Regions from separate parts of the Blautia stercoris genome, predicted to be linked through region 2. Evidence: riboswitches for the same ligand, from Rfam matches in the RefSeq annotation. Region 2 holds a riboswitch; the other holds the start of a gene.
What was found. Region 2 has a riboswitch for lysine ahead of ACYQ2D_RS15515 (Na+/H+ antiporter NhaC family protein). Riboswitches for the same ligand answer to the same signal wherever they lie in the genome.
Positions count from the first base shown of each region.

Region 1 (3,500 bases), on a different contig from region 2:
AGTTGCCAAAAAAGAGACCAGTCTAAAGATAGAAACGGTTTATCTTTCAAAAAATAAAGAAAAAGAAGAGAAAATCAATGAAATCGCACAACTTGCAAAGCGTGCAGGCTGTGAGGTGCGTTACATAAAAAAGGGGGCACAGTTAAAACAAAAGGCATTTCAGGTAGAATGTCTTTCTCCTGAGAATGAGACGGGAGAAAGCAATGAAAATTCCCAGGTTCTGCTTTTTAAAACAGATAATTTAAGTGTGCTATTTACCGGAGATATGGAACAAAAGGGAGAAGATGCAGTGACAGAACAGTTAAATGAAAGGCAGGAACAGATTGATATTTTAAAAGTACCACATCATGGCTCAAAAAATTCAGCAAAGGAGGCATTTTTAGAGGCTGCAGGTGCAAAGATTGGAATCATTTCCTGTGGAGAAGGAAACTCTTATGGGCATCCTCACAAAGAATTGTTGGAACGGCTGAAGGAAAAGCAGATAGGGTGGTATGTGACCATAGAAAGAGGAGCGATTACCGTTACAGCGGGAAAAAGAAATAAACTTTCTTTCTATAAAAAATGAAGTGTGATAGAATAGATGAAAAGAGCACACAAGAAAGAAATAGAGGAATAATATTATTATGAAGAGTTTGCAGGAAGACATCAGGCAGAAAGAGTTTAAAAATGTCTATCTTTTTTATGGAGAAGAAGCGTATTTAAAACAGGTATATAAAAAAAGAATGAAAGAGGCATTGCTTCCTGATGGAGATGAAATGAATTTTACTTTTTTTGAGGGAAAAAAGACAGAACCGCAGGAAGTGATTCAGATGGCACAGACTATGCCCTTTTTTGCAGAAAGACGAGTGATTTTTCTTGAGAATACCGGATTTTTTAAAGGTCAGTGTGAAAGTCTTCCTGAGTATCTGTCACAGCTTCCCGAGTATCTGTGTATGATATTTATAGAGGAAGAAGTAGATAAACGAAGCCGGATGTATAAGGCAGTAAAAAAATCCGGAAGGATTGTAGAGTTTGCAAAACAGGATTCAGATATGCTGATTCGCTGGATATTTGGAATTTTAAATAAGGAACAGAAAAAGATTACAAGAAACGATATGGAACTGTTTTTAACAAAAACCGGCACGGATATGGGAAATATTGAAAAAGAGCTGGAAAAACTGCTTTGTTATGTCTTAGAACGGGATGTGATTACAAGAGCCGATATTGAAGCTGTCTGCACCTCACAGGTTTCGAATCATATTTTCGATATGCTTCGTGCGGTGACAGAGAAAAAACAACAGAGGGCACTGGATTTGTATTATGATTTACTTGCCTTAAAAGAACCACCGATGCGTATTTTATATCTGCTGGCAAGACAGTTTAACCAAATGCTTCAGGTAAAAGAACTTGAGAAAGAGGGATATGACCAGAGCGCAATTTCAAAGCGTCTGGGAATCCAGCCGTTTGTCGTAAAAAATTATCAGAAGATTTTAGGACGGTACTCCTTAGGACAGTTAAAATCAGCAGTGGAAAAATGCACCAAAACCGAAGAGCAGGTCAAAACAGGATATTTAAATGATGCCTTAAGCGTGGAACTGCTTTTAGTTGAATTCAGCAGTTAAAATACTCGCCAAGAGGACTTGACAAGGTGCCTGTGCAATGATATCATCTTAATGATACGAGATGTAGATAGAGGTTGCATTTTTCATGAGTAAATGGTTGGATGTTCAGGAGCAGATGAAGGCTTTTGAAAGGGAAAGATGCCGAAAAAATACAAGACCTGAGCTTGTGTTTTTGGGCATGTCATTAAGAGTGGCATGACTGTCATCGCAGGATGGAGTGCTATCTGATAGATATGAAACGGATATCTGGAGACGGCGCATCTTGCCGTCTCTTTTTTAGTTAATCATTCAAGGAGGAAAAGATATGGCAATTTTTAAAGGCGCAGGTGTTGCAATTGTTACACCAATGAAAGACAACTTAGAGGTAAATTATGATAAACTGGATGAGATTTTAGAGGAACAGATTGCAGGAAAAACAGATTCCATCGTAATTTGTGGAACAACAGGAGAATCCGCAACACTCTCCGAAGAAGAACACTTAGAAGCAATTCGTTTTACTATTGAACGTGTCAATCACAGAATTCCTGTTGTTGCAGGTACTGGTTCAAATTGTACTCAGACTGCAATTCAGATGAGTAAAGAAGCAGAAGAAGCAGGAGCAGACGGAGTGCTTTTAGTAACACCTTACTATAATAAAGCAACTCAGAATGGTCTGATTGCACATTATACAGCAATCGCAAACGAAATTAAAATTCCGGCAATTCTTTATAATGTACCAAGCCGTACAGGATGCGCACTTCAGCCAAAAACAATTGCTCATCTGGTAAAAAATGTAGAAAACATTGTAGGTGTCAAAGAAGCATCCGGAGATATCAGCCATGTGGCACAGGTTATGAATTTGTGTGACGGACAGATTGATTTATATTCCGGAAATGATGACCAGGTTGTACCGCTGTTATCTTTAGGAGGACTGGGAGTTATCTCTGTACTTTCTAACGTAGCACCACAGTATGTACATGATATGGTTTACAAATTCTTTGAAGGGGATGTTGCAGGAAGCCGTAAAATGCAATTAGAGGCACTTCCGGTTATCAATGCATTATTCTGCGAAGTAAACCCGATTCCGGTAAAAGCTGCAATGAATCTGCAGGGAAAAGAAGTTGGACCGCTTCGTGCACCGCTGACTGAGATGGAACCGGAGCACCAGGAAGTACTCAAAAAAGCAATGAAAGAGTTAGGAATTTTATAAAATAAACAGAAGAATCCGCTATAAGATACGAAAACAAACGTTCTTATAGCGGATTTTTTGCATTTTTTTAGAGGAAAATGACAGGGGAAACTGTGGATTTTAAGAAATGTTTAGTTGCCTTTTTGTTAATTTTATAGTATTATAATTTAGAAATTTAATGAATTAGCAAAAAATTTAATGAATTAGAAATAAAAGAATAGAAGGTGGTTAGACCTTGATAAAGGAAAATCAGAAGCATTTTAACCGGCTGCATGTGGTGATTGATGCTTTTGTGATTATTATTTCTTATTTTTTGGCATGGCTTTTAAAGTTTCATCTGCCGATTTTAAGAGATGAGGGCGGACGGCTTCCATTTCATATCTATATGAGTGCGCTGTTATTTATTGTACCAGCTTATCTTATGTTGTATTATGCATTTAGTTTGTATACGCCAAAACGAGTACAAGGAAGAAGACTTGAATTTTCAAATATATTTAAGGCAAATACATTAGGATTGTTTCTGTTGATTACAGGGTTGTATCTAATTAAGCAGATTGACTTTTCCCGTCATGTAATTGTTATTTTTTATGCAATTAATGTCGTGTCAGAAGAGTTGACTCGAATGTTGATTCGGGTTGTACTTCGCAAGATGCGCGCAAAAGGTTATAATCAGAAACATATTTTACTGGTGGGATACAGCAGAGCGTGTGAAGAATATATTGACCGGATTC
Region 1 is NZ_BAAHYF010000001.1:951,461-954,960, reverse strand. Features, by position in the region: gene ACYQ2D_RS04610 (DNA internalization-related competence protein ComEC/Rec2) at 1-565, shown strand, start outside; gene holA (DNA polymerase III subunit delta) at 624-1,601, shown strand; lysine riboswitch at 1,662-1,832, shown strand; gene dapA (4-hydroxy-tetrahydrodipicolinate synthase) at 1,906-2,790, shown strand; gene ACYQ2D_RS04595 (undecaprenyl-phosphate glucose phosphotransferase) at 3,005-3,500, shown strand, end outside.
Region 1: it holds a riboswitch for lysine, as region 2 does, so the genes downstream of both, dapA (4-hydroxy-tetrahydrodipicolinate synthase) here and ACYQ2D_RS15515 (Na+/H+ antiporter NhaC family protein) in region 2, are expected to answer to the same signal.

Region 2 (3,500 bases):
AATTGAAGCAGGGGACTTACTTGATTCGGTTAAATAATTGCTTTATGTTTTCTTCTGATTACTTCAAGAATCACAAGTGTAACAATGACACCAAATGCCAGTGATATCCATGCATTTTGTGTGAATCCTGCTACCACATAGGTTACACAGCTGATTGCCGCAACGGTAAGAGCATATGGCAGCTGAGTAGAAACATGATTCACATGGTCACACTGTGCTCCGGCAGATGCCATAATTGTTGTATCTGAAATCGGAGAGCAATGGTCTCCACAAACTGCTCCTGCCATACATGCTGAAATGGAAATAATCATAAGCTGTGGATTTGAATTCTCAAATACATGTACAACAATCGGAATCAAAATTCCAAAAGTACCCCAGGATGTTCCTGTCGCAAAGGCAAGTCCTGCTCCTACTAAAAAGATGATTGCCGGTAAAAATTTCATAAAACTTCCGGCACAGCCCTGCATCACAGTATCCACAAACTCCGCTGCACCAAGACTGTCTGTCATTGCTTTTAAAGTCCAGGCAAATGATAAAATCATAATTGCCGGTACCATCGCTTTAAATCCTTCCGGAATACATCCCATACATTCACGGAATGGAAGAATTCGACGTGCCACATAAAAGATAATAGTAATTAAAATACCAAACATACTTCCGATTACCAGCCCGACAGAAGCATCACTCTGTGAAAAGGCAGTTACAAAATCCACGCCGGAGAAAAATCCGCCTGTATAAATCATACCCAATACACAGCAGACAACAAGACTTAAGATTGGAAATACCAAATCTATTACTTTTCCTCTCTGTGTTACGGTCTCATTTTCCGCTGTTGCATAAGGACGAGCTGATGTAGTATAAATATCACCATTGATTGCATTGTGCTCATGTGTTCTCATTGGACCAAATTCAGCTTTTAATAAAACCATTCCAACCATCATAACCAGCGTTAACAATGCATAAAAATTATACGGAATCGCTTTTACAAAAATCGTAAGTCCATCTTCGCCCTCAACAAACCCACTGACTGCCGCTGCCCAGGATGAAATCGGAGCAATAATGCAGACCGGAGCTGCAGTTGCATCAATCAAATATGCTAATTTTGCACGTGAAATATTTTGTTTATCTGTTACCGGACGCATAACACTTCCTACAGTAAGACAGTTAAAATAATCATCGATAAAAATAAGAACACCAAGTAAAATGGTTACAAGCTGTGTTCCGATACGACTCTTGATTTTTCTGCCTGCCCATCTGCCAAAAGCAGCAGAACCTCCTGCTTTATTCATCAGACATACAACCGCACCTAAAATAACAAGAAAGATTAAGATTCCCACATTATAAGAATCCGATATAACAGAAATAAATCCTTCCTGAATCATATGGACAACGGTTCCTTCAAAACTAAAGTTTGAATAAAACAACGCTCCCACTAAAATTCCAACAAATAAGGAACTATACACTTCTTTTGTAATCAATGCTAACACAATCGCTACAATCGGAGGCACCAGTGCCCAAAAAGTAGCATACATTTTTGGCACGTATTCTGCCGCCTCTCCATCTGCGGCAAAAACTGTCACCGCACAGAAAAAGGTCAGCATGAGAACTGCCATCCCTCCTGTAAGCAGTTTTCTTCTTACGTTTTTCATAAATTTCCCTCTCTTTCTTTTGGAATATACTCCATAAGAGTACATTTGATTTCTTTATTGACCGGACTTTGTAACATTCAAGTCGAAGATTAAAACAAAAGAAAAACCATGAACGGTTTTTCTTCGCAAAGAACCCATTCATGGTTTTTATTCAAAATAACCCTGAGATAGCTCTCCACATTCGTGACAGTATAATGCATCTTATCCATTATCCCAGAGATTGTATTTTTGAGTGCAAATCCATCCCTTCGGCAGTCTCCCCTTTCTTGTTTACCTGTCACTCACCATCTGGTAAAAAATACTCTTGAAGCCCGCACCTCTATCTTTTCCTCTTTTTATCTTTTTATCCGGCTTATGCCAGAAATCTTTTTTCTTTAACAGTTATACTATACCATCTTACAAAGCAAAATCCAACACTTTTCGACAAAAACTTTTCGATATGCGTTTTACACAAATTATATTGTATAAATCTCAAAATTATGTTAAAATAGTATAAACAAAATTCGGATTCATTCTATATTTTTATGTATTATGAAAAAATTTTGAAATATTTTATATGCATTTAAGGAGGGATTTTTATGTCAAAACAGGTAATTACAATTAACCGTACTTATGGCAGTAATGGACGTCTGATTGGAAAAGCACTTTCAGAACGTCTAAACATTCCTTTTTATGACAAAGAATTAATCGAACTGGTCAGTCAGGAATGTAATATTCCGGCAAAAGAATTAGAAAAAGTAGATGAAAAACGCGCAAATCAATGGCATCTTCCTCTAAAAGAAGCAATGCAGATGGAACCGCAGTATCATTTTCGTCCTATGAACGACGTATTGTTTGATGCACAGTCGACTGTTATCCGTGATCTTGCCGAAAAGGAAGACTGTATCATTGTTGGACGCTGTGCAGATTATGTGCTTCAGGAAAAGAAAAACTGCCACCGTGTCTTTATCTATGCTCCATTTGACTACCGGGTTCAAACTGTAATCCGTCGGCTCGACCGCAACGAAACCAGTGCCAAACGACTTGTCAAAAAAATGGATAAAGAGCGCCGTTATTACTATGAATATTTTACAGACCGCAAATGGATGGATATGAATCATTATGATTTATGCATCGACAGCAGTAAATTTTCAGAAACAGCCATCTTAGATATCTTAGAGGCTTTGTATCTAAAATAATTAATCTCCGTGGGCTAATAACCGAACTATAAGTAACCGAACTTCTTAAATTAAAAAGGAGTGTCAGTCAGACTGGCACTCCCTAAAAGCATTATCCTTACAAAAATCCTCTCTTTGAGGCAGAAGAAATCTCTCTGACAGGAATTTTTACCGTAAATAAAATTCCCTTCTCCTGTGCTTTTACACTTATTTTTCCTTTATGATTTTTTACCACATTATTTATTTTTAATTTTAGTTATTTTATTTTTGTAAAGCAGCCTTAAATTTTTACCACTCTAAGAGTACTGCTCCCCAGGTAAGCCCTGCACCAAATCCGGAAAGCACCAGTTTATCTCCTCGATTTAGCATCCCATTTCGGTTCATTTCATCAAGCAGAATCGGAATACTTGCTGCAGATGTATTTCCATACAAGGATAAATTCATTGGAAACTTCTCTTCCGGCTCTTTTAAACGTTTTGCAACAGACTGAATAATTCTGCTGTTTGCCTGATGCAGGATATAATAACGGATTTCTTCTTTTTTTACTTCTGCTTTTTTCAGAACTTCTTCCACACACTCCGGCACCGTCTTTACTGCAAATTTAAAAACCGGTTGCCCTTCCATATACAGGTACTCTTTTGTTTCTGATTCATGATTCAGCAAATTTCTGGTTTCTCTTGCCTTACAGCTTAAG
Region 2 is NZ_BAAHYF010000002.1:1,237,155-1,240,654, reverse strand. Features, by position in the region: gene ACYQ2D_RS15515 (Na+/H+ antiporter NhaC family protein) at 30-1,649, opposite strand; lysine riboswitch at 1,810-1,979, opposite strand; gene ACYQ2D_RS15510 (cytidylate kinase-like family protein) at 2,228-2,827, shown strand; gene ACYQ2D_RS15505 (beta-ketoacyl-ACP synthase III) at 3,095-3,500, opposite strand, start outside.